2 regions of the Burkholderia sp. NRF60-BP8 genome follow, and region 2 is predicted to be linked to the other one. Evidence: riboswitches for the same ligand, from Rfam matches in the RefSeq annotation. Region 2 holds a riboswitch; the other holds the start of a gene.
What was found. Region 2 has a riboswitch for thiamine pyrophosphate ahead of WS54_RS14855 (FAD-dependent oxidoreductase). Riboswitches for the same ligand answer to the same signal wherever they lie in the genome.
Positions count from the first base shown of each region.

Region 1 (15,580 bases), 880 kb from region 2:
TTGTAGACGCTCAGGTCGTCGTGCGACAGCCGGCCGCCGAGCGCGGCGCGTACGTCGCGCCACACCGATGCAGGCGTGACCGGCAGCAACTTGCGCGCGAAGCGCCCCGTCGCGATCGACATCGCCAGGTAGAACAGCCCGTTGCCGACCAGCAGCCACATCGCCGCGAAATGCCATTGCAGCGCGCCGCCGAGCCAGCCGCCGAGCGTGATGCCGTGCGCGAACGTGAACGACGGATAGATCGGCGACGCGTCGTAGATGCGCCAGCCGGACAACACCATGAGGATCGCCGCGAGCGCGTTGAGCCAGTGACTCGCGCGCACCCAGCGCGGATGGATCGTCGGCGCGGGCGGCGGCACGCCCGCGCGATCCGTGACAGGAACCGTTTGCATGATGATGACTCCCGGGATGAAGCGGCGGGACGCGGTGCGCGCCGGCAACCGGCCGGTCGCGCCCCGCACGCGTTCGTCAGTTCGACGGGCTCATCGCGTCTTTCTTCATCGCGTCTTTCTTCATCGCGTCGTCCTTTTTCATCGCGTCGTGGCCCATCGCGTCCTTCTTCATCGCATGCTTCTTCATGCCGTCCTTCTTCATCGCGCCGTCCTTCGCCATCGCGTCGTGGCCCATCGCGTCCTTCGACATCGACATGCCGTCCTTCGACATTGCGTCGTTCTGCGCGTGAGCGCCCGTTGCGATCGTGGCAAGTGCGGCGACACAGGCGGCGAGGAATACGTTTTTCATGACATCTCTCCGATACATGGGTTTGGGAGCCGAATAGACGGAGGACGCCGCCGGAAATGACAGCGATGTCGAAAAATTTTTTGAAGCCGGAAACACGGGATGGAAATGCTGCACTGCCCGCCTCTTCCGTCCCGGACGGCATCGCGCGTCGACGGCCGCGCTTGCTGCGGCGCACCGTGCGCGCGCCGGCGGTCGCGATCCGCCCGTCGCCCGGCGGCATCGGCTTCGCACCCGGTTGAAACCGCCGGCAAGCCGGTGTATCGTGTGCCCTTGCTAACGCGGGGGTCCTGCAATGCGTTGGGTCGAATGACCGGCATTGCGGGTGAGAAATACCCTTTGAACCTGATCTGGATAATGCCAGCGCAGGGAAGCGTACGGATTTCGCCGCCATCCTTCTGACGAAATCCGCCGCCTCACCAAGCCTCGTCTCCTGCTTAGCTCGAGCCCCACATTCGTCAAGGGCTCCGGGCAAGCGCCGAAGCGCCTGTCCGGCGCCCGCACAGGAGATTGCATGAACGCCAATCCGAAGTTTCTGTCCGCCGACGCCCACGTCGACGCCGCTGCCGTCGCGCCGCTGCCCAACTCGCGAAAGGTGTATGTAACCGGCTCGCAGCCCGACATCCGCGTGCCGATGCGTGAAATCACGCAGGCCGACACCCCGACCGGCTTCGGCGGCGAAAAGAATCCGCCGATCTACGTGTACGACACGTCGGGCCCCTACACCGATCCGGACGCGAAGATCGACATCCGCGCGGGCCTGCCCGCGCTGCGCCAGCGCTGGATCGAAGCGCGCGGCGACACCGAGGTGCTCCCCGGCCTGTCGAGCCAATACGGCCTCGAACGCGCGGCCGATCCGGCCACCGCCGACCTGCGCTTTCCGGGCCTGCACCGCAACCCGCGCCGCGCGCAGGCCGGCAAGAACGTCACGCAGATGCACTACGCGCGTCAGGGCATCATCACGCCGGAAATGGAATACATCGCGATCCGCGAGAATCAGCGCCGCGCCGAGTACATCGAGAGCCTGAAGTCGAGCGGCCCGAACGGCGCGAAGCTCGCCGCGATGATGGGCCGCCAGCACCCGGGCCAGGCATTCGGCGCCGCGGCCTTCGGCGCGAACGCGCTCGCCGAGATCACGCCCGAGTTCGTGCGCGACGAAGTCGCACGCGGCCGCGCGATCATTCCCGCGAACATCAACCACCCTGAATCCGAGCCGATGATCATCGGCCGCAACTTCCTCGTGAAGATCAACGCGAACATCGGCAACTCGGCCGTCACGTCGTCGATCGGCGAGGAAGTCGACAAGATGACGTGGGCGATCCGCTGGGGCGGCGACACGGTGATGGACCTGTCGACCGGCAAGCACATCCACGAAACGCGCGAGTGGATCATCCGCAACAGCCCGGTGCCGATCGGCACGGTGCCGATCTACCAGGCGCTGGAGAAGGTCAACGGCAAGGCCGAGGACCTGACCTGGGAAATCTTCCGCGACACGCTGATCGAGCAGGCCGAGCAAGGCGTCGACTACTTCACGATCCACGCGGGCGTGCGCCTGCAGTACGTGCCGCTCACCGCGAACCGGATGACGGGCATCGTGTCGCGCGGCGGCTCGATCATGGCGAAGTGGTGCCTCGCGCATCACAAGGAAAGCTTCCTGTACGAACACTTCGAAGAGATCTGCGAGATCATGAAGGCGTACGACGTGAGCTTCTCGCTCGGCGACGGCCTGCGCCCCGGCTCGATCTACGACGCGAACGACGAAGCGCAGCTCGGCGAGCTGAAGACGCTCGGCGAGCTCACGCAGATCGCGTGGAAGCACGACGTGCAGGTGATGATCGAAGGCCCCGGCCACGTGCCGATGCAGTTGATCAAGGAGAACATGGATCTGCAGCTCGACTGGTGCAAGGAAGCGCCGTTCTACACGCTCGGGCCGCTGACCACCGACATCGCACCGGGTTACGACCACATCACGTCGGGCATCGGCGCCGCGATGATCGGCTGGTTCGGCACCGCGATGCTGTGCTACGTGACGCCGAAGGAGCACCTGGGCCTGCCGAACAAGGACGACGTGAAGGAAGGCATCATCACGTACAAGCTCGCCGCGCACGCCGCCGACCTCGCCAAGGGTCACCCGGGCGCGCAGGTGCGCGACAACGCGCTGTCGAAAGCGCGTTTCGAGTTCCGCTGGGAAGACCAGTTCAACATCGGTCTCGACCCGGACAAGGCGCGCGAATTCCACGACGAGACGCTGCCGAAGGATTCGGCCAAGGTCGCGCACTTCTGCTCGATGTGCGGCCCGCATTTCTGCTCGATGAAGATCACGCAGGACGTGCGCGAATTCGCGGCCCAGCAGGGCGTGTCGGAAACCGAGGCGCTGAAGAAAGGGATGGAGGTCAAGGCGGTCGAGTTCGTGAAGACCGGCGCCGAGATCTACCACCGTCAGTAAGCGCGCCGCGAGCCGCACCGGCTCGCATCGCGATGCACGCAGCCCGCTTTCGAGCGGGCTTTTTTGCGCATGTCGCGTGCCTGCCGGCCCAGACGAAACAATTGATTACGAAACCGCGCGAGCCTTAACAAGTCCTTACAGCAGCGTCGCGGGACGGCGCGTAGATTGGGGACATGCGCGGCCGCCAGCCGGTCGTGCGCCTTCCGTTCACTACCACAAGGACAACGATCATGAACTCGATTCGGCGTTTTGGGGTATGCGCTCTGCTCGTCGCGACGGTGGCCAGCCTGTCGGCCTGCGATTCGATGTCGCGACGCCAGCGCGATACGGCAATCGGTGCGGGTGTCGGCGGCGTCGCCGGCGCGGCGATCGGCGGCAACGCGCTGTCGACGCTGGGCGGCGCGGCGGCCGGCGGCATCATCGGTAACCAGGTCGGCAAGTAAAGCAGTCGCATCGGCCGGTTGGGCGTCGCCCAGCCGTCGGCCGGTCGGTTCAACGGCGTTTCCGCACCGCGGAAGCGCCGTTTTCGCATGCGGCATCGCAGCCGGTCCGGCCGCGGCCCGGAAATGATCGGTTACCGTTTCTCATACCGTGTCATCGGTACTCGGCCTAAGCTTCAAGCATCTGCCGATGGCCGGCTTTCGCCGGAGACACATGATGAACAGGACCTTCGTCGCCGCAGCGCTCGCCTGCACGACGCTCGCCGGCTGCTATTACCCGTACGGCTACTATCCGGGCGGCTATTACACGGCGGCGCCCGTGCCGGTACAGCCCGCGCCCGTGTATGTCGATCCCGGCCCCGCCTACTACTATCCGGCCCCCGCGTATGCGCCCGCGTGGGGCAGTTATTGGGGCCCCGCGCTGTCGCTCAATTTCGGCTTCGGCGGACGCGGCGGCTGGCGTCATCACTGATCGATCGCGCCGCCGGCGTGTGGCCGTCCGCCGTCGGCGCCAAGCGGCGCAATTCCCGTTTCTTGTCGTTTCATCCGATCGTGAAACGACGGTGCGGTAACGCGGTGTAAGATTCGTCGCATCCCGTCCCCGCCCTCGCCGATCGATGTCGCCCAAGAACGCTTTCCTGCTGACCGTGCTCGCCGCCCTGTGGGGCGCCTCCTTCCTGTTCATCCGGATCGGCGTAGTCGATTTCGGCGTCGCGCCGCTGATGGCGCTGCGCGTGGGCATCGGCGCGCTGTTTCTCGCGGGCTTCGCGCTGACGCGCTTCACACCCGCCGATCTCGGCGCCCGGCTGCGCCGTCATGCGTGGCCGCTGTTCGTCGTCGGCGCGCTGAATTCGGGCATCCCGTTCTGCCTGTTCGCGTTCGCCGAGCTGACGCTGTCGGCCGGCGTGACGTCGGTGATCAACGCGACGACGCCGCTGTGGGGCGCACTCGTCGCTTACCTGTGGCTGAAGGACAAGCTGTCGCTGCCGCGCGCGCTCGGCCTCGTCATCGGGTTTGCCGGCGTGCTCACGCTCGTGTGGAACCAGATCGCGAACGCGCACGGCGACACGGGCGCCGCAGCGACCGCGCTCGCCGCGGCGGCCGCGCTCGGCGCGACGCTGCTGTACGGCATCGCGGCCAACTATACGAAACGCAAGCTCGGCGGCGTCGATCCGCTCGTCAACGCGGCCGGCAGCATGATCGGCTCGACCGTCCTGCTGCTGCCGTTCGCGATCGCGACGTGGCCGGCCGCGCCGGTCGGCGCGCACGCATGGGGCGCGGTGCTCGCCCTCGGCATCGCGTGCACGGGCATCGCGTATTTCATCTTCTTCTACCTGATCGCGCATATCGGGCCCGCCCGCGCCATTACCGTGACGTTCGTGATCCCCGTGTTCGGGCTGCTGTGGGGCGCGCTGTTCCTCGGCGAACACGTGTCGGCCGTGATGATCGAAGGCTGCGCGATCGTGCTCGTCGGCACCGCCCTCGCGACCGGCGTGATCAAGCGGATTCCCGGCGTCCGACCGCGCGGCGGCGAAGCGGCCTGACGATCGGCGCGGCCGGCGCGCGGAGACCGCCGTCCGCCGGCAATGCCGATGGCGACGCGACGCGACGCGGGTATGCGGACGCGCCGCCGATCGCGCCGCGGCGCGCACGCATCTGGCTCATTCGTCTGACGGCGGCGGCTCCGGCCGCCGGGATTTCCCGCATCGGCCTGCGCATCGGACGGCAGCGACGCACGGCCATGCCGCCGCCCGGTGGCGGGACGCGGGATCGTCGTCCGCCGCCGCGGCGCGCTTCGTTTCGCGACGGTCATGCACCGTACGCATGCACGCGAGGCCGGTCGCCGCGCCGCAGCGCGCGGGCCGGAATCGCGGTGTACCGTTTGCGTCTGGAGTTACCCTGATACGCGCGCCGCGGCAATCCCGTTACACTCGGAACACTCATCCGCAGAAGGCGGTTTCGATGCCCCCCGTTCTTTCGCGTCCGCCTGCGCATGCGGCTGCATCGGCGTGGCGGTGCGCCGCCGCCCGCTCCCGGGCACCGTCGACATGAAGTCCAGCCGCGACCTGTCGCTCGACGCCCTGCTCGAACGCCTCACGCCGACGCCCCACGGCTGGCTCGCCACCTACCGCGCCACGACATTGCGCAGCGTGTTCCAGCCCGTGCTGTCGATCACGCACAAGCGCGTCGTCGGCTACGAGGCGCTGCTGCGCGTCGTCGACGGGAACGGCGCGCTGGTGTCGCCCACCGCCCTGTTCGACAAGACGCGCGGCGACGCCGACGCGCTGCTGCTCGACCGGCTCGCGCGCTGCCTGCACACGGCCAACTTCGTCACGCAGGGAATCGGCGACGGCTGGCTGTTCCTGAACGTGACGCCGCGCGTGCTCGACACGGGCCTCGTGCAGCGCGAGTTCGTCGAGGCGCTGTGCCGGCATTTCGCCCTGCCGCCGAACCGCATCGTGCTGGAAGTGGTCGAGCAGCCGGCACGCGACGAAGCCGCGCTTGCCCGCACGATCGACATGATCCAGCATCGCGATTTCCTGATCGCGATCGACGATTTCGGCACGGGGTTCTCGAACTTCGACCGCGTGTGGCGGGCGCGGCCCGACATCGTGAAGCTCGACCGCTCGCTCGTCGAGCGCTCGACCGCCTCGGCCGACGATCGCCGCATCATGCATCACCTCGTGTCGATGCTGCATCAGGCCGGCGCGATGGTGCTGGCCGAAGGCGTCGAAAGCGACGACGCACTGCAGGCGCTGATGGAAGCCGACATCGATTTCGTGCAGGGTTTCCAGTTCGGCCAGCCCGATGCATCGATCGCGCACGCGAGCGCGGCGGCGCCCGCGATGCTCGATGCCGCGTGGCGGCGCTTCATCGCCCGCCGGCACACGCCGGTGGCCGCCCAGCAGCCGGGCTTCGACGCGATCGAACGGCTCGTGCTCACCGGCGCGGCCGCGTTTTCGGCGAGCGGCAACCTGCAGGACGCCGCGCAACGCGTGTTCGCGGTACCGGCCGCGCGGCGCGTGTTCGTCACCGACGAGACCGGCGAACAGTTCCTGCCGTCGATCGGTGCGCCGCCCGACGACAGCCAGGCGAGCGTGACCCGCCTCGCGCCGCTCTTCCCGGAAACCCACAGCAACTGGTCGCGGCGCCCGTATTTCCAGCGCGCGATCGCCGCCCCCGGGCGCGTCGCGCTGATGGGCCCGCATTTCTCGCTGACGGAAGGCCGCGACTGCTATACGGCCGCCGTCGCGATCCGCGCGCAGAGCCGGCTCGTCGTGTTCTGCGTCGACTTCGTGCTCGACAGCGCGGGAACCGTGATGCGGTAGCCGCCGCGCGCGGCGGACGAGCGCGTGCGACGCGCGTGAGCGTTCATTGGTCAGTCGACCACCTTCCCACGCCCCGACTTCACCACGCTGCGGCGCGACTTGTGCTCGAGCCGCCGCTCCTTCGACGCGCGCGTCGGCCGCGTCGCGACCCGGGCACGCGGCGTGTGCGCGACGCTGCCGATCAGCGCATCGAGCCGCGCGAGCGCGGCCTCGCGGTTCTTCTCCTGCGTCCGATACTCCTGCGACTTGATCACGACGACGCCGTCGCGCGTGATGCGCTGGTCGGACAATGCGAGAAGCCGCTCCTTGATGACCGGCGGCAGCGACGACGCGCGGATGTCGAAGCGCAGATGAATCGCGCTCGACACCTTGTTCACGTTCTGCCCGCCCGCGCCCTGCGCACGCACGGCCGTCCATTCGACCTCGGCCGGATCGAGCGTGTAGCGAATCATCATCGCGAAGCCTCCGTGCGGCGCCGGGCGAGCGCCTCGTCGACGCGGGCCGCGAGCCCCGAATCGCGCTGCGTGCGCGTCGCGACCGCCTGCGCCAGCACGCGCCGCGGCCCGATCACCTGCACACGCGTGCGCGCGCGCGTGACGGCCGTATAGACGAGCTCGCGCGTGAGCACCCGGCCGAACGACGCAGGCAGCACGAGCGCGGCTTCGTCGAATTCAGAGCCCTGCGATTTGTGCACCGTCAGCGCGAACGCCGTTTCGTGCGGTGGCAGCGCGGCCGGCGACACCGCGCGCGCGGCGCCGTCCGCGCGCCGGAACCACACGCGCAGCACACCGTGCGCGTCGGGCAGCGCAATGCCGATGTCGCCGTTGAACAGCCCGAGCGCATAGTCGTTGCGCGTGACCATGATCGGCCGCCCGGTGAACCAGTGCGCGCCGACCGCGAGCGGCACGCGCGCCGCATGCCGCACGTGCGCGGCCACCAGCGCATTGACGTGTTCCGCCCCGCGCGAGCCGCTGCGGGTCGCGCACAGGATCCGGAACCGGTTGAGCGCGTCGAACAGCGGTAGCGGATCGGGCGCCGGCGCGGCCAGCGTGTCGCGCAATGCATCGAGGTATGCGCCGAAACGCCGTGCGAGCCGCTCGACCGTCGACGACGCCAGCGTGTCGCCCGCATCGTCGTGAAACGATGCGGCTGCCGAGTCGTCGGCGGGCAGCGCATCGAGCGCCGCCTGCACGTCGCCGCGGCGGATCGCGAGCGACAGCCGGCCGATCGGCGAATCGAGACCGAAGCGGTAATTGCGTTCGAGCCACACGACGCAGTCCGCGAGCGGTGCCGGAGCGGGCGTGCCTGCGGATGCGGCAGCGGCTTCGCCGGCCCATGGCGATGCGGCCGCCGCCGCCGACGCCAGCGCCGCATCGTCTGCGTGGAACGGCGCCAGCTCGACGGCGTCGAGCCAAGCGAGCTCGTCGGCCTCGATCCAGGCCGGCGCATCGCCCGGTGCGCCGGCATCGACCGGTGCCGACCCGGATGACGGCGACGGCGCGATGTCGGCCGACGACGCTTCGTCATCCTGCGGTTCGTCGTCGAAGAGCGACGCCTGTCGCGCATCGACTTTCGGCCGAGGCGCCGATTTGCGCGCAACAGGCGCGGATGCCGACGGCGAAGCCGGCGCCCGTGCGGACGCGGAAACCGGATGCGCGCGCGCATCCGCTGCCGGCGCGGCTTCGTCCGGCACCGGCAACGCCGCGACGAACGCCGCCTCGTCGATGCCCAGCGCCTGCGCGATGCGCGTGCGGGCCGCGGCGGTGAACGCCGGCCGTGCGCTCAGCTCCGCGAACACGGCGCCAGCCTCGACCGCGGCCAGTTGATCCTTGTCGCCCAGCAACACGAGACGCGCACCCGGCGCGAGCGCGTCGAGCAGATGCGCGGCGAGCGCGACGTCGATCATCGACGCCTCGTCGACGACGATCAGATCGTACGGCAACGGATTGTCGCGATGATGCCGGAAGCCGGCCGCCCCGCCGCCGCCCAGCAGCCGATGCAGCGTGTACGACGTGTCGGGCAGGCGCGCCGCGAGTTCGGGCGGCAGATCGCCGGCGCGCGCGTGCAGCGCCTCCTGCATCCGCTGCGCGGCCTTGCCGGTCGGTGCGGCCAGCGCGATGCGCAGCCCCGGGTGAGCATCGAGCAGGCAGGCCAGCACGCCGACGACGGTCGTCGTCTTGCCCGTGCCCGGCCCACCGCTGACGATCGTCACGCGGCCGGTCAGCGCGACGATCGCCGCCACGCGCTGCCAGTCGACTTCGCCGGTGGCCGGCCCGAAGTAACGGGCGAGACTGTCGCGCAGCCGGTCGGGCGACAGGCTTTCGTCCGGCGCGGCGACACCGGCCTGCGCGACGAGCGCATCGGCGAGCCGCCGTTCGTAATCGAAATAGCGCGACAGGTACAGATGATCGAGCCGGTCGACGATCAGCGGCCGCTCGTCGCCGCGCGCGAGCGTGCCGAACGCGACCATGCCGCTCGCGGCCAGCGCCGCGCGCACCTCGTCGAGCGACGCTTCGTAGCGCTGCGCGAGCGCGCCAAGTGCGACGCACACGTGGCCGCCGGCGGTCGCACGGCTCGTCGCGAACGCGGCGCGCGCGGCCCAGCGCGCCGCCGCGGCCGGCGCACCGGCACGGCGCGCGAGGTCGCCGATGCGGCGTGCGAAGCCTTCCGCGAGCGCGATGCCGAAATCGGCCGGCTCGGGCAGCCGCGCGACGAGGCCGCCGGTGAATTCGAGCATGTCGTCGGACGCGGTCATGCGCGGCCCCCTTCCATCATCCGGTCGAGTGCGTCGACGAGCGCGCGCGCGGGCCGCCGCGCATGCACGCCGGCCGGCTCGCCGCCGCTGCGCCAGCCGGGACGCACGCCGCGCACGAACAGGTACAGGTAACCGGCGATGTGCGTGTCGTAGTCGTAATCGGGCAGCCGGCCGCGCAGGTAGCGATGCAGCGCGACCGTATAAAGCAGCGCCTGCAGGTGATACGCGTGATCGGCCATCGCGACGTCGAGCGCGCGCGGGCCATAGGCATCCGGCGTCGTGCCGAGGTGGTTCGACTTCCAGTCGACGATCCAGAAACGGCCGTCGTGTTCGACGATCATGTCGATGAAACCCTTGATGAAACCGGCGAGCGTGCCCGCCTCCAGTGCAACGTCCGGATAGCCGTGCGCGACCAGCAGCCGGCGCAGCGCCGTCAGGTCGAGCGACGGCGCCGGGAACAGGAAGCCCATTTCGTCGAGCCGCTTGGCCGGATCGAGATCGGCGAGCCGCATGCCCGGCACGAGCTCGGTGTGCACGACGTCGTCGACGAGCCGCGCCATCATCGCCGGCAGGCGTGCCGCGAGCGCCGGCTCGGCCTCGACCGGCCGGTCGTGCAGCGCGCCGAGTGCGGCCTTGTGCCACGATTCGGGCTCCGCGAACCGGCTGAGCTCGAACAGGCGGTGCAAGCATTCGCCGGCCGCCGCCCCGCGCGGGAACATGAGGATGTCGTCGTCCGGCGGGGCGGCCGCCACCGTGTCGGCCAGTATCGGTTCGCCATCCGGCGCCACCGCGGCAAGCGCATCGTGATCGGGCCGCAATTCGTCGTCGGGCACGGCCGCGACGCCCGCCTCCTCGCGCGCCATCGACGCGGTCAACGAGCTGAAGCTCGCCATCCGCCACGCATCGCGCAGTATGCGCGTCGCATGGCGCGCCGCGAGCGTCTGCGACGCGTCGTGCCCGGCCGCGAGACGCTCGCGGCGCGCAGGCACGGGCAGCGGCGCGATGCTCACGGGGCCGCCCGCGAGCGCGCGCCATGCCGCATCGAGCGCGGCCTCGTCGGGCGGCTCGTCGAGCCACGCGTCGAACGCATGGCCGGCACCCGCGACGAGCCAGTTGAGCACGCTGCGCCGCGCTTCGCGCGTCGAGCGCGACGACAGGTACGGCCCGGCGACGACATAGCAGCGATACACCGCGCGCGTGAGCGCCACGTAGACGAGCCGCGCGCGTTCCGCGGCCTGCTCGCGCAGCGCCTGCCGCGCCGCGTGCGCGGCCGCCTCGTCGTCGCATCCGTAATGCAGCACCGCATCGCCCGCGTCGTCGTGATACTCGCGCGCATCGGGCAGCGCGGACGACGGCGGCTCGCGCAGCCCGCCGTCGTTCAGGAACGGACAGAACACGATCGCGTATTCGAGGCCCTTCGACTTGTGTACCGTGACGATCTGCACGAGGTTGCGATCGGATTCGAGCCGCAGTTGCGCTTCCTCGCCGCCGCCGTCGAGTCGTTGCGCGGCGAGCCAGCGCAGCGTCGGCGCGATGCCGGGCTGTGCGGACGCCCGCGCTTGCGTCAACTCGGCCAGATGGTTGACGTCGGTCACGCGGCGCTCGCCGTCCGCACCGGCCATCAGCCGTTCGGCGATCCGCAGCTCGCGCGTGAACGTGCGCCACATCACCGCGAAACCGCGTTCGCGCCACAGCAGCCGATAGCGCGAGAAGCGCTCGACCCAGCTCATCGCATCAGCGCTGTCGGCCGCCGACGCGCCGGGTGACGCATCGCCGTCGCCCTGCTCCATGCGCCACAGCGCGCCGGCGTCGAGCCCGAACCAGTCGGACGCGAGCGCCGCGCGCAGACGCCGCAGGTCGCCCGGCGCATCGATCGCCGCGAGCACGCGTTCGAGCTGCTCGGCGTCGCCGGTCGAGAACACCGACGCCTGCGCCAGCTCGACGCTGCCGATGCCCCACGTCGCGAGCACGCGCTTCACGAGGCTACCCTGCCGGTGCGTTTGCACGAGCACCGCGATGTCGCCCGGCGACAACGGCGTGTCCCCCAGCCGCACGCGCCCTTCACGTGCACCGCGCATCAGCCGCGCGATCTCGGCCGCGCAGGCCTGGGCAGCCTGCGCTTGCGCGTCGCGCTTGAGCAACATGCCTTCGCCGCCCGGCAGCGCCCATATCCGGAAATCGCCCGCCGGCCCCGGATCGGTTTCGTCGACGAACGGCGCCCGCACGCGCGTGCCGGCGCGCACCGCGTAATAGTCGAGCCCGTCGAGCACGAATGCGCGCGGATTCGACATGAAGAAGCGGTTGCACGCATCGACGATCGCGGGCGTCGAGCGCTGATTGACCGCGAGCGTGTAGCACGCGCTCGCCCGTGCGCGCGCGGCGAGATAGGTATGCAGATCGGCCGCGCGAAAACTGTAGATCGCCTGTTTCGGATCGCCGACGAGGAACAGCGGGCCGCCCGGCGCGAAGATCCGGTCGAAGATCGCGAACTGCAGCGGATCGGTATCCTGGAACTCGTCGATCAGCGCGGCCGGATAGCGCGCGCGCAGCGTGTCGGCGAGCCACGGATGCGCGTGCAACGCGTGATACAGGTTCGCGAGCAAATCGTCGAACGACACGACGCGCCGCGTGCGCTTGCGCTCGGCCAATTCGCGCGGCGCCATGTCGAGCCATTCGGCGATCAGCGCGAGCCAGCGCGCGCGCTGCGTGGCCTCGGCCGCGGCCACGGCCGCTTCGAGCGCGTCGGCCACCTCGAAGAACGCGTGTGCGGGCGTCGTACCGCCTTTTTTCGTCGCCTTCGTGAGCGCGGTTTGCGTGAGCTTCAGCGCGGCTTTCGGCAGCGCGGCCGTCGCGTCGCCCTGCTCGAAATGCACCGCCCACGCGGCGAGCGCATCGGCGAGCGCGTCGGGCTTGTGCGAGCGTTGATTGAGCGCGGGCTGCGCGGCGCGCAGCAGCGCATCGATCGCCTCGCGCTCGGCCGCCCACATGCGCGCGGCTTGCGCGAAGCATTCGGCCGCGGCCGCTTCGGCCGATTCGTCCGGCTCGGTCACGCCGTCCCAGCGCAGCGCGGCAAGCGGCTTCTTCAGCCGGCGTGCGAGTTGCGCATCGAGCGCGGCCGGGCCGGCCCCCGATTCGACGAGCCAGGTCGCGAAGCCCGGCCAGCGCGCGGCCGCCGGTTCGACGCGCGTGCGCCAGAAATCCGCGGCGAGTTCGAAGCGCAGCGACGCATCGTCGGCCTCCATGTCGAACGCGAACGGCATCGCGGCCGCGAACGGCGCTTCCTGCAGCGCGCGCTGGCAGAACGCGTGGATCGTATGGATCGCGGCCTGGTCGAACGCGCGCAGCGCGCGCCGGATCCGCTTCGCAGCCGTCTCCGGATCGAGCGCACCGTCGACGCCGAGCGCGGTCTCCCACAGACGCGCGATGAACGGATCGCCGCCGTCGTCGCCCGTGTCGAGCGCATGCGCAAGCTGCGCGAGCCTGCTGCGAATCCGCTCGTGCAGTTCGGCCGTCGCCGCTTTCGTGAAGGTCACGACGAGGATTTCGTCCGCGCCGAGATCCTTTTCGAGCAGCAGACGCACATACAGTGCGCAGATGTTCCACGTCTTGCCGGTGCCGGCCGACGCCTCGATCTGGTTGACGCCGTCGAGCGGGCACGCGAACACGTCGAGTTCGAGCGCCTGCGGCTGCGACACGGCGCTCATGCGACCTCCTTCAGATGCTCGACGAGCGGCTCGAACACGAGCCGCGCGAGCGTGCCGAACGGCTCGTCGAGCGACGGATGCGCGCCGCGCCATGCGATCGCGATGGCCGGATCGTCGGCTTCGCTCGCCACCCGCTCGTTGATCCACACGCTCGCGGCCTTGACCTCGCCGTCGGACACCCGCGCCCACGCACTGCGCGGGAAGAACCGCAGCGGCATGCGTCGCCCCGCGCGAAACAGCGCGGCCAGCGGCGCGAGCCGTTCGAGCGGCGCCGCGACGGGCGTCAGCTCGAACGCACCGCCGCTGCCGAACCACAGCGTGCGGCGCGGGCCGCCGGGCTCGATCGCACAGTAGACGAGATGCGCGAGCCACGCGGACAGGTAATCGCGCGCACTCGGCCGCGCATAGCGATAGATGACCTGCCCGGCCGGCGTCAGCCGATTCAGCGTGCCGTGCAATTCGAGCGGCGCGCTCACCGCGTCGGCCGCCAGCAATTCGTCGTCGGCGCCGAACAGCGCCTGCTCGGTATCGGGCCACGTCGGCACGACGGTGAGCGAGAACGGCCGCCGCTCGATGCCGTCGGCCAGCGCACGGCGCACGTTCGACGCAAGCTGCGTCATCGAACCGAGCGCCTGATCGCGCCATACCGCGCCCGTCGCACCGCCGGGCAGTTCGGGGCTCGCGTCCGCAATGCGCAGCGCATGATCGTGCACGCCGCCGTCGCCGGCTTCGATCAGGAGCGGCAGCACGCGCTCGGCAAGCGCGTCGCTGCCGGCAAAGTCCAGCGCGAACGGCTCGGTATCGAGCAGTTCGGCCTGCGCATCGGCCAGCACGATGCCGAGCCGGCCGCGCAGCAACGCGCGCGCCGGATGGCGCCAGAAACGTTCGAATTCGCCGAACGCGACGGGCTCGACCGGCTCCGCCGGCAGCGGCTGCGCGAAGAACGGCTGCTCGCGCGGCCCGTCGCGCGACGCCTCGGCGGCCAGCAGCGACGCGAGCGTCGCGCGCTCGGCGTCGTACGAAACGAGGCCGCTGCCCGGCTGGAAATACGCGGCCGCGAACGGTTGCAGCGGATGCTCGACGATGAACGCGCGGCGCGCGGCATCGACCGCGTCCGGTGCGGCGCCGGGCCCGGCCGTGACGTCCGCGAGATGATCGAGCAGTTCGTCGACCAGCGCCGCCGGTGGCAACGGCGCGTTGTCGCGAATGCTGCGGCCCGTATAGGCGATCAGCAACCGGTCGCGTGCGGCGAGCAACAGGTCGAGAAACAGATTGCGCTCGTCGTCGCGGCGCTGCCGGTCGCCCAGCTTCGGCAGCACGGCCATCAGGTCGAACTCGTCCGCGCGCGCGAGGCTCGGCAGCACGCCGTCGTCCATCCCGAGCAGGCAGACGACGCGATACGGCAGCCCGCGCAAGCTCGTCAGCGACGAGAACGTGACGCCGCCCCACGGCACGCCGCCGCGGGCCGGATCGTCGAGCGCCGCGGCGAGCCCCGCGCGGACGACGGCCGCCGGCAACGCCTCGTCGGGCGCGCCCTCCGTCATCGCGGCCAGCATCGCGTCGAGCGCGTCGCGCACGCCGGCCAGCGCGTCCGCATACGCGGCGCCCGAGTCGAAGAAGCGCGCGAGCGTGTCCGCGAACAGTTCGCTCCAGCCGCGCGGCGTGTGCGACTCCGCGAGCCGCCGCGCGAAGCCGTCGAGATCGTCGGTAAACCGTGCGAGCCGGCCGAGCAGTTCGGCCTCGCTGCCCGTGGCCGCCTCGATCGGCAGCCACGCCCCGATCGGCGCCGCCCCTTCGGGCATCGCATAGCCGAGAAAGAGCCGCGCGAGCGCATCGGAGAACGTATGGCGCGGCGCGGGCACGGCCGCGTCGTCGCTTGCGAGCGGCGACAGCCCGCGCCGCGCGCCGGCGGCCGCGAGCCAGGTCTGCGCCGTTTCGAGCGCGGCCGCGTCGATGTCGTAGCGCGCGGCCACCGCATCCACGCGCAGCCATTCGACCAGCTCCGGCGCGCCGACCTGCCGCTCCGGCAACGCGAGCCAGTCGAGCAGCACGCGCGCGACCGGATTCGCCTGCGACGGCGGCAGGCCGGTGATCCGGTAAGGCACCCGCGCACCGCCGGCGCCGGCCGTGCCGAACACCGCGTCGATCAGCGGCCCGGCCGCGGCGAG
Region 1 is NZ_CP013373.1:1,250,296-1,265,875, reverse strand. Features, by position in the region: gene WS54_RS19235 (cytochrome b/b6 domain-containing protein) at 1-392, opposite strand, end outside; gene WS54_RS19230 (pentapeptide MXKDX repeat protein) at 469-741, opposite strand; gene WS54_RS33720 (hypothetical protein) at 798-980, shown strand; TPP riboswitch at 1,012-1,128, shown strand; gene thiC (phosphomethylpyrimidine synthase ThiC) at 1,253-3,184, shown strand; gene WS54_RS19220 (glycine zipper 2TM domain-containing protein) at 3,415-3,627, shown strand; gene WS54_RS19215 (hypothetical protein) at 3,842-4,096, shown strand; gene WS54_RS19210 (DMT family transporter) at 4,242-5,168, shown strand; gene WS54_RS19200 (sensor domain-containing phosphodiesterase) at 5,673-6,953, shown strand; gene arfB (alternative ribosome rescue aminoacyl-tRNA hydrolase ArfB) at 7,004-7,408, opposite strand; gene WS54_RS19190 (AAA family ATPase) at 7,405-9,708, opposite strand; gene recB (exodeoxyribonuclease V subunit beta) at 9,705-13,412, opposite strand; gene recC (exodeoxyribonuclease V subunit gamma) at 13,409-15,580, opposite strand, start outside.
Region 1: linked by a shared signal. The riboswitch ahead of thiC (phosphomethylpyrimidine synthase ThiC) and the one ahead of WS54_RS14855 (FAD-dependent oxidoreductase) in region 2 are both predicted to bind thiamine pyrophosphate.

Region 2 (15,580 bases):
CGCTCTTCACGGCCGCGCGCGGCTTCAACCCGCCGATATTGTCGAATTTCATCCTCACCGAGTAGGTCGGCTGAAACGACAGCGAGCTCATGTTGCCGACCTTCAGCGCCAGGAACAGCACCGCAAGGAAGCCCACCACCACGAACAGGCCGACCCAGAAGTCGAGAGCAGTCTTTTTCATCGTCATCCCAAAATTTGGCTTGGCTGAGGCTTAGCTGAACATCAGCGCGGTCAGCAGGAAATCGAGGCCGAGTACGGCGAGCGACGCGAACACGACCGTCTTGGTGGTCGCGCGCGACACGCCTTCGGGCGTGGGCTTCGCTTCATACCCCTGAAACAGTGCAATGAAGGTCACGGCGAAGCCGAACACGATGCTTTTCAGCACGCCGTTGCCGACGTCGGCCCAGACCTGGACGCCGCCCTGCATCTGCGACCAGAACGCGCCCGGATCGACGCCGATCAGCACGACGCCGACGAAGTAGCCGCCGAGCACGCCGACCGCGTTGAAGATCGCGGCGAGCAGCGGCATCGCGATGATGCCCGCCCACATGCGCGGCGCGATCACGTTCTTGATCGGGTCGACGGCCATCATCTCGAGCGCGGTGAGCTGCTCGCCGGCCTTCATCAGGCCGATCTCGGCCGTGAGCGACGTGCCCGCGCGGCCCGCGAACAGCAGCGCGGTGACGACGGGCCCGAGCTCGCGCACGAGCGACAGCGCGACCAGCAGGCCAAGCGCCTGCTCGGACCCGTAGCGGTTCAGCGTGTAATACCCCTGCAGGCCGAGCACGAAGCCGACGAACAGCCCCGACACGGCGATGATCACGAACGAATAGTTGCCGAGGAAGTGGATCTGCTTCGTGACCAGCCGCGGCCGACGCAGCAGCGGGAAGAATTCCAGCACGAGGCGCACGAACAGGCGCGTGCCGTAGCCCGCCCGCTCGAGGCCGCCGATGACGTAACGTCCGATCGCGCTGATCATGCGCGCCCTCCGCCGAGCCCGAAATCCGCCGCCAGCGGCGGGCTCGTGTAGTGAAATTTGAACGGGCCGTCCGGCGCGCCGTCGATGAATTGCCGCACGCTCGGATCGGTCGACGCGCGCAGCTCGTCGGGCGTACCCTGCGCGAGCACGCCGCCATTGGCCAGAAAATACACGTAGTCGGCGATCGCGAACGATTCCGGCACGTCGTGCGTGACGAGGATCGACGTCGCGCCGAGCGCCTGGTTCAGCGTGCGGATCAGGTTGGCGGTGATGCCGAGCGAGATCGGATCGAGGCCCGCGAACGGCTCGTCGTACATGATGAGCTGCGGATCGAGCGCGATCGCGCGCGCCAGCGCGATGCGGCGCGCCATCCCGCCCGACACCTCGGACGGCATCAGGTCGCGCGCGCCGCGCAGCCCGACCGCGTTCAGCTTCATCAGCACCAGATCGCGGATCAGGTCTTCGGGCAGGTCGGTATGCTCGCGCAGCGCGAACGCGACGTTCTCGAACACCGACATGTCGGTGAACAGCGCGCCGAACTGGAACAGCATGCCCATCTTGCGGCGCAGCGCATACAGGCCGTCGCGCGTTTGCGCGCCGACGTCGGCGCCGTCGAACAGCACCTGGCCGCGGCGCGCACGCACGAGGCCGCCGATCAGGCGCAGCACGGTGGTCTTGCCGCAACCCGAGCCGCCCATGACCGCGACGACCTGCCCACGCCCGAAGCGCAGGTTCAGGTTGGACAGGACGAGGCGATCGCCGTAGCCGAAGTCGACGTCGCGAAGTTCCAGCAGGGTCTCGGTAGGAGTGGGGCTCACGGAGCTGACAGTCCTTTTACGCAGAACGCCGAATTATAGGGCCTGCATTGGAATGATGTCGTGACGCCGTTCCGGACCCCGCGGTCAATGATTGTCAAATTGTCCGGCAAAGCACTTCTGCAGTGCAATAAGCGCCGTCCGATAGTCGGCCGCGCCCGTGACCGCGCTGACCACGGCGACGCTGCCGACGCCCGTCGCCAGCACGGCCGGCAGCGTGTCGATCCCCACCCCGCCGATCGCGACGAGCGGCGCCCGCGCGCCCGCGAGGCGCGCGTAGCGGGCGATACGCGCGAGACCCTGCGGCGGCGCGGCGACCGCCTTGGTCGCGGTCGCGTACACGGGGCCGAGCGCGAGGTAGCTCGGCCGCTCGTGCAGTGCCCGCAATATCTCGTAGTAACCGTGGCTCGAAAGTCCGAGCCGCAGGCCCGCGCGCGCGATCGCGGCCAGATCGGCCGTTTCGAGGTCCTCCTGGCCGAGATGTACGCCGTACGCCCCCTCTTCTACGGCGATCTGCCAGTGATCGTTGATGAACACGCGCGCATCGGGATAACGGCGCCCGGCCGCGACCGCGCGCGATATTTCGCGGCGCAGCGCGTCCGGCGTCGCGTCTTTCACGCGCAATTGCACGGTTCGCGCGCCGCCGTCGAGCACGCGCTCGACCCATTCGGCGCTCGGCACGACCGGATAGAGGCCGAGCTGCGCGGGGCACGCCGCGAACGCGGGCGCCGGCGCCGGCGGCAGCCCGGCGACGCGCGGGAATTGCACGGCGTCGACCGGCCATGCGTCGGCGGCGCGCGTCTCGTCGCCGTCGCGCCACGCCAGCGCGAGCACCAGCGCGTCGACCGGCGCGAAGCCGCAATCGAGGAACGCGGCGAGCGCCGCGATCCAGTCGTCCGCGAGCGGATGCGCGGCGTCGAACGCGTAGCGCACGCCGGCCGCATGCAGCACGGCGCCCTGCTCGTCGAATTCGACCGCCACCGCCGCCGGCGACGCCGGCCGCGATACGGCCGATGCACGCGCCTGCGCGGCGCGATCGCCGGCCGACACGATCAGCACGTCGCCGTCGGCCGGCACGTCGGGCGCCGCCACGCAGAGCCGCCACGGCGCCGCGCCGTCCGGCCAGTCGCCGAGCCGCGCACGGATGCGCTCGGCCGCTTCGGCCAGTTCGTCGGCCGGCGGCCAGAACGCATCGGCGAAGCGCGCGCTCATGCGCCGCCCCCGTCCTGGTGCCAGAACGGCATCCCGACGACCGGCGTGCTTGCGTGCGCGGTTTCGCGCGCGTCCATCGGACCGGCGAGATACGCGGCGCGGCCGGCCTCGACGCCCTGCGCAAACGCACGCGCCATGATCTCCGGGTGCGTGGCCTGCGAGACGGCCGTATTCAGCAGCACGCCGTCGAAACCCCACTCCATCACCTGGCACGCGTGCGACGGCACGCCGAGCCCCGCGTCGACGATCAGCGGCACGTCCGGCAGCCGCTCGCGCAGCACGCGCAGGCCGTACGGATTCACGACGCCCTTGCCGGTGCCGATCGGCGCGCCCCACGGCATCAGCGCCTCGCAGCCGACGTCGAGCAGGCGCCGGCCGATCACGAGATCCTCGGTGCAGTACGGCAGCACCTTGAAGCCGTCCTTGATCAGTTGCGCGGCGGCTTCGATCAGTCCGACCGGGTCGGGTTGCAGCGTGTAGTCGTCGCCGATCAGTTCGAGCTTGATCCAGCCGGTGTCGAATACCTCGCGCGCCATGTGCGCGGTCGTCACGGCTTCGGCGACGGTCTGGCAACCGGCCGTGTTCGGCAGCAGCGGCACCGCGTGGCGCTTGAGCAGATCGAAGAAGCCGGCTTCGGCCGTGCCGCCCGTCATCTGGCGGCGCAGCGCGACCGTCACCATCCCGGGGCGCGACGCGGCGATCGAATCGGACAGCGACTGCAGCGACGGATAGCGCGACGTGCCGAGCAGCACGCGGCTGGCGAAAGTGGCGCCGTATAGCGTGAGCGCGTCGGCGGAGGTGTGGGACGTCATGTCGTTTTCCTGGAAGAGCGGGGCGAAACGGCGGCGCTCAGCCGCCTGCGACGGGGTGCACGACGTCGAGCCTGTCGCCCGCCGCGAGTGCGCGCGCCGCATGCTGCGTGCGCGCGACGAAGTTGCCGTTCAGCGCCACCGCGTACGGCGGACGCGCGCCGTACGCGGCAAGCGCGTCGGCCACCGTCGCGCCGTCGGGCAACGTCAGGGTCTGTTGATTGATCTGGATATCCATGAGGCTGGGTCGGATTCGGTCGGCGGCGCGCGTCAGGCCGGCTGGCGCGCGTCGTTGCGGTGATGAAGCAGCGTCGGCCAGCGTGCGGCGTCGCGCCATGCGGCGAACGCGTCGGCATCGCCGAGCGAGCCGCCGAGCGCGGCCTGCGCGAACGCGACGGCCGCCTGCGCGACTTCCGGCGCGATCATGAAACCGTGCCGGTACAGGCCGTTGACGGCGAGCGTCGATGCGCCGTCCCAGATCAGCGCCGGGCGATGATCGGGCAGCGTCGGCCGGCACTGCGCGTTGAGTTCGAGAATGCGTGCCTCGCCGAACGCCGGATGCACGGAAAACGCCGCGCTCAGCAGTTCGAGCGCGGAGCGCACGCTGACGGGCGACATGTCCTCGCCCTCCACCTCGGTCGCGCCGATCACGTAGAGATCGTCCTGCTTCGGCGCGATGTACAGCGGGTAACGCGGATGCAGCAACCGCACGGGCCGGGTGAGCCCGATGCCCGGCGCATGCACGCGCGCGACTTCGCCGCGGATGCCGCGCAGCGCGGGCAGCGCGGATTTCGCGCCGAGCCCGCGGCAATCGATCGTGACATGCGCGGCAGGCCGGTTCGCGTCGTCGACCGACGCGTGCCAGTGCAGCGCGACGCCGCGCTCGGCGAGGCCCGCGGCGAGCGCGCGCAGCGCCTGGCGGTTGTCGAGCTGCCCTTCGCGCGGCAGCATCAGCCCGCGCGCGAAGCGGTCCGCGAGCGCGGGTTCGGCCGCGTCGACCTGCGCGCCGGCGAGCGTCATGAAGCCGCCGTCGAACAGCTCGGCCGGCGCGTTCGCGCGGACGCGCCGCTCGAACAGCGGCGCCTCCGCGCGGTCCGCGTGATGCCAGACGACGAGCGTGCCGCGATGCTGGAAAAAGACGGGTTCGGGCAGTTCCGCGAGCCACTGCGGCCAGCGCGCGAGCGATGCGACGCCGAGCTCGGTGATCAGCCGTTCCGCGCTCGCCGCTTCCGCGAGCGGCGCGAGCATCGCGGCCGCGATCCACGCGGCCGACTGCTCGCCGTCCGGGCCGCCGCGCTCGTAGAGCGCGACGCGATGCCCGTCGCCCGCGAGCCGCCACGCGATCAGGCGGCCGACGAGGCCGCCGCCGAGCACCGCGAAATCGGGCCGTGCATCGCGGACGTTCATCGCGCGCCCTCCGCGCGGCCACGCGCGGCGGACGCCGACGCGCCGCCGCATGCGAACGCACGCGACATCGGGCCGGGAACCATGCAAAAAACTGAGGATTGTGCGGTCATCATTCCTTCCGTAACGCGCAATGCGCGTACCCAAAGGACGAAACCGGCAGCAAAGGCCGGCCGGGCGGGACTCGGGCGCTGACCATGTGGGATGGCGGCCAGCGCGGCCCGGCGGGATCAGAAACTTCCCTCGCCGGTATTACCCGGATCGGGTGCGAAGGGTCTTTCTCAGCCTCGCCGCGCTGCCCGGAACATCTGCCGGCCGCGCCACGAAGCACCCCTGTTTCGTCGTCGGTCATTAGACCATAAAAGCGGAAAGCGCCGCAAACTGTCCCCCTTGCGGCAAATTCGCCGGCGCGCCGCGCCGCTCTGGCACAATGCCCGCAGGCCGGCCGCGCGAGCGGCCGGTTGCCGCGTCACCGCCGGTTTTTAAGTGCCGTTTAAGACGCACGGGCGACCATCCGGACGCCCGCCGTCAGTCGGCGCCGCGCCCCGGCATGCCGTATCGCGGCGCGCGCCCGGTTTCGCCCGGCCCGCGCGCCGGCTCATCATCAGGAAGCACATGACCCAATCGATCGATCCCGTCCGCTCCGCCTCCGACGCGCCGCAGGACGAGCGCCCGGTATCCGCATGGAGCCTCATCAAGCCCTACTGGGTATCGTCCGAATGGAAAATCGCGTGGGGGCTGCTGGTCACGATCATCGCGATCAACCTCTGCGTGGTCTGGATCAACGTCCGGCTGAACAAGTGGAACGCGCAGTTCTACAACGCGCTGCAGTCGAAGGACGTCCACGACTTCCCGAATCTGCTGATGCAGTTCTCCGCGCTCGCCTTCGGGTTCATCATCCTCGCCGTGTACGGCCGCTACCTGCGGCAGATGCTCGGCTTTCGCTGGCGCCAGTGGCTCACCGACCGCTTTCTCGGCCAGTGGCTCGGCGATCGCGCGTTCTACCGGATCGAGCGCGACCGCCTCGCGGACAACCCCGACCAGCGGATCACCGACGACCTCCAGTCGTTCGCGACCACGACGCTCGCGCTGTCGCTCGACCTGCTGTCGACGGTCGTCACGCTCGTGTCGTTCATCACGATCCTGTGGTCGCTCGCCGGCGCGCTGACGTTCACGCTCGGCGCGACGCCGATCGCGATTCCCGGCTACATGGTGTGGGCGGCCGCGCTGTACGCGGTGGTCGGCTCGCTGATCATCCAGAAGGTCGGCCATCCGCTCGTGTCGATCAACTACCAGCAGCAGCGCGTCGAGGCCGATTTCCGCTTCGGGCTGATCCGCGTGCGCGAGAACGCCGAGCAGATCGCGTTCTACGACGGCGAAAAGACCGAGACCGGCAACGCGCAGACGCTTTTCATGCGTATCCGCGACAACTGGTGGCGCGTGATGAAGTACACGAAGCGGCTCACGTTCGTGCTGAGCTTCTACGGTCAGATCGCGATCATCTTCCCGCTCGTCGTCGCCGCACCGCGCTACTTTGCGGGCGCGTTCTCGTTCGGCGTGCTGATGCAGATATCGTCCGCGTTCGGCACCGTCAGCGATTCGTTCTCGTGGTTCATCAACAGCTACTCGACCCTCGTCGAATGGCGCGCCACCGTCAACCGTCTGCGTGAATTCAAGCGCGTGATGGGCACGTCGCACCTGAAGGAAAGCCTGTCGCCCGCGACCGAGCGCGGCGGCATCAACCTGCACTACATCGACGCGGCGAAGCTGTCCACGTCGTCGCTCAAGCTCGCGCTGCCGAACGGCAACGCACTCGCGAACATCGGCGACGTCACGATCGAACCCGGCTCGCGCTGGCTCGTGGTCGGCAAGTCCGGATCCGGCAAGAGCACGTTCATGCGTGCGCTCACGGGCCTGTGGCCGTTCGGCGACGGCGCGATCGATGCGCCGGTCGGCGCGCGGATGATGTTCGTGCCGCAGACGAGCTATTTGCCGATCGGCACGCTGAAGGCCGCGCTCACCTACCCGGCGACGCCCGACACGTTCAGCGACGAAGCGTGCCGCGATGCGCTGCGCGCGTGCCGCCTCGAGGATTACGTCGAGCGCCTCGACGAAACCGCGCACTGGACCCGCGTGCTGTCGCCCGGCGAGCAACAGCGCCTGGCCGGCGCCCGCGTGCTGCTGCACAAGCCCGACTTCCTGTTCCTCGACGAAGCGACCAGCGCGCTCGACGCCGACAACGAAGCCCGCCTCTATCACCTGTTCGCCGAACGGCTGCCGAAGGCCGCGATCGTCAGCATCGCGCACCGCGAATCGCTGGCCGCGTTCCACGGCGGCACGATCAACGTCGAGCGCGCGAACAGCGACGACAAGGTCGCCGCGTGAGCGCACGCGCCGCGCACATCGCGCGGATCGCGCTGATCACCGGCGCAGGTTCGGGGATCGGCGCGGCGCTCGCGCGTCGACTCGCGGCGCCCGGCGTCGCGCTGGCGCTGCATGCGCGCGGCGCGGACCCGGCAGCCCGCGCACGCGTCGCCGACGTCGCCGACCGATGTACGGCAGCGGGCGCGCAATGCGTGACGCTCACCGGCGATCTCGCCGAAGCGGGCGTCGCCGCCGCGCTCGTCGACGCCACTGCCGCCCGCTTCGGCGGGCTCGACCAACTCGTCGCGAACGCCGGCTTCGCCGCGCGGCAACCCTTTTCCGACCTCTGCGCGGACGCGCTCGCATCCGCCTTCGCGACGATGCCCGGCGCGTTCTCCGCACTCGCGGCCCGCGCTCGGCCGCTGCTCGAAGCGTCGACGGCGCCGCGCATCGTCGCGGTCAGCTCGTTCGTCGCGCACCGCTATCGGGCGGACGCCCCGTTCGCGGCGACCGCGGCCGCGAAAGCCGCGCTCGAATCGCTGGTGCGCTCGGCGGCCGCCGAGTTCGCCGCGTGCGGCATCACCGTCAATGCGGTCGCGCCCGGCTTCACGCGCAAGGACCACGGCCCGAGCGCGGACAATGCGGCCGCTTGGGCCCGCGCCGAACAGGCGACGCCGCTCGGCCGGATCGCCGAACCCGACGACGTCGCCGCGCTGATCGCGTTCCTGCTGTCGGACGCGGCGCGGCAGATCACCGGCCAGGTCATCCATGTGGACGGCGGCCTGACGCTCTGACGCGAGCGCGTGCCGGCCGTGCCGGCGCGCAGGTCGCCGCCGGCGCCCGCATGGCGCTCACGCACGATCGAGCGTCGCTCCTGGCCGAACGCCCATCCCCGCGCCGCCGCGCAAGCACCCGCACGCACGTTTTTGGCGCCCTTCATCCCGCCCGTAAAATAGTCGCCGTACGGCAGCGCGATACGAGAGACGACACAAGAGGGGGCGGCACGCATGCAGGCATTCCAGTGGTTCAACGAATTGTCGACGCGCGAGCGCCGGACGCTGTACGCCGGATTCGGCGGCTATGCGGTCGATGCGTTCGACTTCATGATCTATTCGTTCCTGATTCCGACGCTGATCGCCACCTGGGGCATGACGAAAAGCGAAGCCGGGATGATCGCGACGAGTTCGCTGATCTCGTCGGCGATCGGCGGCTGGGTCGCCGGCATCCTCGCCGACCGCTTCGGCCGCGTGCGCGTGCTGCAGTGGACGATCGCGACGTTCGCGCTGTTCACGTGCCTGTCCGGTTTCACACATTCGTTCTGGCAGCTCCTGGCGACGCGCACGCTGCAGGGCTTCGGCTTCGGCGGCGAATGGTCGGTCGTGACGATCATGATGGCCGAGACGATCCGCTCGCCCGAGCACCGCGCGAAGGCCGTCGGCACCGTGCAGAGCAGCTGGTCGTTCGGCTGGGGCGCGGCCGCGATCCTGTACTGGGCGTTCTTCGCGCTGCTGCCCGAGCAGCTCGCGTGGCGCGCGTGCTTCTGGATCGGCATCGCGCCCGCGCTGTGGATCCTGTACATCCGCCGCAACGTCAGCGATCCCGACATCTACACGGCCACGCGCCGCGCCCGCGACGAAGGCCGCGTGTCGGGCCACTTCCTCGAGATCTTCGCGCCGGCGCACCTGCGCGCGACGCTGTTCGGCAGCGCGCTGTGCACCGGCATGCTCGGCGGCTACTACGCGATCACGACGTGGCTGCCCACCTACCTGAAAACCGTGCGCCACCTGTCGGTGTTCAACACGAGCGGCTATCTCGTCGTGCTGATCGTCGGCTCGTTCGTCGGCTACGTGGTCGGCGCGATCCTGTCCGACCGGCTCGGCCGCCGCGCGTCGTTCATCCTGTTCGCGATCGGCTCGTTCTCGCTCGGCATGGCGTACACGATGCTGCCGATCACCGATACCGCGATGCTGCTGCTCGGCTTCCCGCTCGGCATCGTCGTGCAGGGCATCTTCGCGGGCGTCGGCGCGTATCTGTCGGAGCTGTATCCGGGCGCGATCCGCGGCTCGGGCCAGGGCTTCTGCTACAACCTCGGCCGCGGGCTCGGCTCGTTCTTCCCGATCCTGGTCGGATCGCTGTCGCAGTCGATGTCGCTCGTGAAGGCGATCGGCCTCGTCGCGGGCGGCGGCTACCTGCTGGTGATCGTCGCCGCGCTCGTGCTGCCGGAAACGCGCGGCAAGTCGCTCGCCGACGATCCGGCCGTCGCATCGTAAGCACCCTGCCCGTTCGGGAACCCGCATGCACGTGATCGTTCTCGGCGCCGGCGTGATCGGCGTCACCACTGCCTGGCACCTGCGCGAAGCAGGCTGCGACGTCACCGTGATCGAACGCGAGGCCGATGTCGCGCAAGCGACGAGCCTCGGCAACGCGGGCGTGATCGCGCCCGGCTACGTGACGCCGTGGGCCGCGCCCGGGATGCCCGGCAAGATCCTCAAATACCTGTTCAAGCCCGCGTCGCCGCTGATCTTCCGGCCGACGCTCGATGCCGCGCAGTGGCGCTGGATCGCGCGCTGGCTACGCGAATGCGAGTTCGAGCGGTTCCGCGTGAACAAGCAGCGGATGCAGCGCATCGCGTATTACAGCCGCGCGTGCCTGCATGCGTTTCGCGAGCGTCATCCGTTCGACTATGGTGCGAGCCGCGGCTACCTGCAGTTGCTGCGCGGCGCATTCGACGTCGAGATGGTGCAGCCGGCGCTGAAGGTGCTGCGCGACGCCGGCATCGCGTTTCGCGAACTCGACGCCGCCGGCTGCACCGCGATCGAGCCCGGCTTGCGCTGGGCGCGACAGGCCCCCGTCGGCGGCATCTACCTGCCCGACGACGAAGCCGGCGACTGCGCGCGCTTCACGCGCGAACTGCGGGCGCTGTGCGAAGCGAACGGCGTGACGTTCCGATTCCACACCGCGATTCGTGCGCTCGACGTCGCGGGCGGCAAGGTGCGCGGCGTGCGGGTACGGGCGGCCGGAACGGATGGCCGCTCTCCGTACGACGAAAGCGCGAACATCGACACCGCGGGCACCGGCTTGCGTGGCGGGAGGCCGCTCAGCCGCCCGGCGCCGGGCCGCGCCGGATCGACCGGAGCCCCGCCGCGCGACATGCTGCTTGCGGCCGACGCGATCGTGGTCGCGCTCGGCGTCGACAGTGCCGCCCTGCTGCGGCCGCACGGCATCGACGTGCCGCTGTATCCGGTGAAAGGCTACTCGGCGACGCTCGCGGTCGTCGACGACGAAAAGGCGCCGCGCGCCGCGCTGATGGACGAATCGCTGAAGACCGCGATCACGCGCTTCGGCCCGACGCTGCGCGTCGCGGGCACCGCGGAACTCGGCAACCGGCACGCGGCGCTGCGGCAGCAGGCGCTCGATACGCTGATGAAGGTGCTCGACGACTGGTTTCCGCACGCGGCCGAGCGCGCATCCGCGCGCTTCTGGGTCGGCCGCCGCCCGATGACGCCCGACGGGCCGCCGCTGCTGGGGGCGAGCCGCATCGACGGACTGTGGCTGAACGTCGGTCACGGGTCGACCGGCTGGGCGATGTCGATGGGATCGGGGAAGGTGCTGGCGGATCTCGTCACGGGGCGGGAACCGGAGATCGATTTGTCGGGGCTGACGCTCGCGCGCTACGAGCGCTAGGCAGGACGCCGGGCGACGTGCGCGGCACGATGCAGAGCGGCACGTCGGCATCCGAAACGATCGGGAGGGCAGCCTTCAACGATTCGCCGGACGCGCCGGGACCGCTCAACGCACCGCCGCGTCGTCCGCCCGCGCAATCGGCACCGACACGATCGGCCGGTGCGACACGCCTTCGTGCGACAACCGGCTTTCGAACAGCGTGAGCGCGTCGAACCGCAGTGCGACGGCACGCCCCACCGCACCGCCGTGCGCCGGCTGGCCGACCGCGTCGTGCGGCAACCGCGCGAGCGTCACGTGCGGGCGGAACGGCCGCCGATCGGCCGGCACGCCGAGCTCGCGCAGCAGCGCCGCGAGCCCTGCATTCAGCGCGACGCAAGCGGCGTCGGCCGCGAGTTCCGCAACGATCAGTCTCGCGCGCGGCGGGCTCGGCCACCACGCGATCCGCTCGACCGGCAACGACGGCAACGCGTGCGCGGCCGCGAGCGCGGGCAGATGCGCGGCCAGCGCGTCGCACCGCTCCCGCTCGATCGCGCCGACGAACGCGAGCGTCACGTGCAGTTGCGCGGGCAGCGTGCGCCGCGCGCCACGGGTGACCGGCAACGCGTGCAGCGCGTCGCGCGACGCCGTATCGGGCATCAGCGCGACGAACGCACGGAGCCGGTCGCCGTTCATGACTCGCTCACGGCGGCGCGCGGCGCGTTCGATGCGTCGGCCGACGCCGGACGCTGCGGCAGCGGGCCGTGCTCGCCCCACACGTCGCCGGGCAGCACGTTCGCGAGTTCGGGAATCGTGTTGCGCGTGAACACCGGGTCGGCGACGCCCGCCGCGCGCTGGCGGCGATAGTCGGCCCACGCGGCGTGCGCGTACTTGCCGAGCGCGAGGATCGCGATCAGGTTGATGATCGCCATCAGCCCCATGCTCGTATCGGCCATCGCCCATACGAGCGGCAGTTGCCCGACGCTGCCGAACATCACCATGCCGAGCACCGCGACGCGGAACAGCGGCAGCACGCCGCGCCGCTTCGTGATGAATTCGACGTTGCCTTCCGCATACGCGTAGTTGCCGATCACCGACGAATACGCGAAGAAGAAAATCGCGAATGCCATGTAGATGCCGCCCCAGTCGCCCACGTGGCTCGCGATCGAGCGCTGCGTGAGCGCCGCGCCTTCCATGCCGGCGCCCAGCTCGTACTGGCCAGACAGCAGGATCACGAACGCGGTCGCGCTGCAAATCACGATCGTGTCGACGAACACGCCGAGCATCTGGATCAACCCCTGCACCACCGGATGGCGCGTGCTGGCGGTCGCCGCCGCATTCGGTGCGCTGCCCATGCCGGCCTCGTTCGAGAACAGCCCGCGCTTCACGCCCATCGCGACCGCCTGGCTGACGGCATAGCCCGTCAGCCCGCCCGCGGCCTGCTCGAGGCCGAACGCGCTTTTCACGATCAGCGCGATCACGCCCGGCACCAGCGCGATGTGCGTCGCGACCGCATAGACCGCGAGCGCGAGATAACCGATCGCCATCACGGGCACGATCACCTGCGCGACCGCCGCGATCCGGCGGATGCCGCCGAAGATGATCGGCGCGGTCAGCAGCACGAGCCCGAGACCGACGCTCGCGCGGCTCCAGCCGAACGACGTGTCGAACGCGTCGGCGATCGCATTGGCCTGCACCGCGTTGAACACGAAGCCGAACGCGAGGATCAGCGACAGCGAGAACAGCACGCCGAAGCCGCGCGAGCGCAGGCCCGTCTGGATGTAGTACGCGGGGCCGCCGCGATAACTGCCGTCCGCGTGCGACACCTTGAAGATCTGCGCGAGCGTCGCCTCGACGAACGCGGACGACATCCCGACGAGCGCCGTCATCCACATCCAGAAGATCGCGCCCGGCCCGCCGACCGTCAGCGCGACCGCGACGCCCGCGATGTTGCCGGTGCCGACGCGGCTCGCGAGCCCGGTCGCGAACGCCTGGAACGACGAAATGCTGCCCGGTTCGCCCTTGCTGCCGACCAGCTTGATGCTGAGGAACAGCGCCTTCAGCTGGATCATCCGGAATCGCAACGTGAACCACATGCCCACGCCGAGCAGCAGCGCGATCAGCACGTAATTCCACAACACGCCGTTGACGGCGTCGACCAGCCCTTGCACGAGTGCTTCCATCCAGAGTCCTTGTAAATAGCGTCAGTCATGTGCGACGACCGCGAACGCGGCCCCGAGGGGCGACATGATATGACAGTTTTCAAGGATTATTACAAAACGAAAGAAATTGAGATGATGAAAAATCAAGGCCGGATGTCATCAGGTTAGACGACGCTTCGTGAAAATGCGGCGGTAGCGAGGAGATGACCCTTCCGGTCCAGGCTGTTGGCTGGCGCGTGCGCCTGACGTGAAAATCCGGACGTTGCAGCGGGCACGCGGGCCCGACACGCGATTTGGGACGGGTGCGCTGGCAGGCCTCCGCCGGCGCCGGGCATTCTGCTGCCGGGTTACCTCTCCGGACAGCATCCGGTTCGACGGCGCGCCGCAGTATCACGCATGGAAGCTGGGTGTGTGGGAATTCCCGCTGCGCGTCGACGAAATCCGATATACCGCGATGATCGACTGCAACGAGCAGCTTGCAAGCTACGGACGAACCGTCGATCCGTTGGGCCTCCCGACCAAACAAGCCCACGATCGCCCACCGCTTCGGAAATAAAAAACCGGGCGCCCTCTCGGACGCCCGGCTTTCGTCGAAACCCGCTCGCGCCGATGCTCAGCGCGGCAATTCCGAATGCCCCATCAGATACGCATCGACCGAGCGCGCGCACTGGCGGCCTTCGCGGATCGCCCACACCACGAGCGACTGGCCGCGTCGCATGTCGCCTGCCGCGAACACCTTGTCGACCGACGTGTAGTACGAACGATCGCCTTCGGTCGCCGCACGCGCGTTGCCGCGCGCATCCTTCGCGACGCCGAATGCGTCGAGCACCGGCGCGGCCGGCTGCGTGAAGCCCATCGCGAGCAGCACGAGATCGGCCTTCATTTCGAACTCGGAACCCGGCACTTCCTGCATCTTGCCGTCCTTCCACTCGACACGCACCGCGATCAGCTTCTCGACCTTGCCGTTCTTGCCTTCGAGACGCTTCGTCGCGACCGCCCAGTCGCGCTCGCAGCCTTCCTCGTGCGACGACGACGTGCGCAGCTTGATCGGCCAGTACGGCCACACGAGCGGCTTGTTCTCCTCTTCCGGCGGCTGCGGCAGCAGTTCGAACTGCGTGACCTGCTTCGCGCCGTGACGGTTCGACGTGCCGACGCAGTCCGAACCCGTATCGCCGCCGCCGATCACGATCACGTGCTTGCCCTTCGCGAGCAGTTGGTCGGTAAGCTTGTCGCCGGCGTTCACGCGATTCTGCTGCGGCAGGAAGTCCATCGCGAAATGAACGCCCGCGAGCTCGCGGCCCGGCACCGGCAGGTCGCGCGGCGTTTCCGAACCACCGGCGATCACGACCGCGTCGAATTCTTCCTTCAGCGTGTCCGGCGAAATGGTTTCCTTCGCGAGGCTGCCGATCGACTCGGGCAGCGGATCCTTGCCGATGAACACGCTCGTGCGGAACGTCACGCCTTCCGCTTCCATCTGCCGCATGCGGCGATCGATCAGCCACTTCTCAAGCTTGAAATCGGGGATCCCGTAACGCAGCAGGCCGCCGATGCGGTCGTTCTTCTCGAACACCGTCACGTCGTGGCCGGCCCGTGCGAGCTGCTGCGCGGCCGCGAGCCCCGCGGGGCCCGAACCGACGATCGCGACCTTCTTGCCGGTCTTGTGCTCGGCCGGCAGCGGCTTCACCCAGCCTTCCGCCCAGGCCTTGTCGATGATCGCGTGCTCGATCGACTTGATGCCGACCGGGTCGTCGTTGATCCCGAGCGTACAGGCCGCCTCGCACGGCGCCGGGCAGATGCGGCCCGTGAACTCGGGGAAGTTGTTGGTCGAATGCAGGACTTCGATCGCCTGCTGCCAGTCCTGGCGATAAACGAGATCGTTGAAGTCCGGGATGATGTTGTTGACCGGGCAGCCGTTGTTGCAGAACGGGATGCCGCAATCCATGCAGCGCGCGCCCTGGATCTTCGCGTCCGCGTCGGTCAGCGCCGCGACGAATTCCTTGTAGTGCTTCACGCGCGTGAGCGGTGCTTCGTACGCCTCGTGGCGGCGTTCGAACTCCAGAAAACCGGTTGCCTTGCCCATAAGGTGCTCTTCTGTTCGGTGTATCGGGTGGGGGAGCCGCGCGCGGCAGTCAAGCGCGCGCGGCATTCGCTATGTCGTTCGTCGCTCAGGCGGCC
Region 2 is NZ_CP013373.1:372,221-387,800, reverse strand. Features, by position in the region: gene mlaD (outer membrane lipid asymmetry maintenance protein MlaD) at 1-187, opposite strand, end outside; gene mlaE (lipid asymmetry maintenance ABC transporter permease subunit MlaE) at 212-979, opposite strand; gene WS54_RS14875 (ABC transporter ATP-binding protein) at 976-1,797, opposite strand; gene thiE (thiamine phosphate synthase) at 1,882-3,006, opposite strand; gene WS54_RS14865 (thiazole synthase) at 3,003-3,818, opposite strand; gene thiS (sulfur carrier protein ThiS) at 3,856-4,053, opposite strand; gene WS54_RS14855 (FAD-dependent oxidoreductase) at 4,086-5,222, opposite strand; TPP riboswitch at 5,441-5,564, opposite strand; gene WS54_RS14850 (ABC transporter ATP-binding protein/permease) at 5,835-7,604, shown strand; gene WS54_RS14845 (SDR family NAD(P)-dependent oxidoreductase) at 7,601-8,377, shown strand; gene WS54_RS14840 (MFS transporter) at 8,591-9,853, shown strand; gene WS54_RS14835 (D-amino acid dehydrogenase) at 9,879-11,267, shown strand; gene thpR (RNA 2',3'-cyclic phosphodiesterase) at 11,373-11,939, opposite strand; gene WS54_RS14825 (alanine/glycine:cation symporter family protein) at 11,936-13,426, opposite strand; gene WS54_RS14810 (glutamate synthase subunit beta) at 14,019-15,485, opposite strand; gene WS54_RS14805 (glutamate synthase-related protein) at 15,571-15,580, opposite strand, start outside.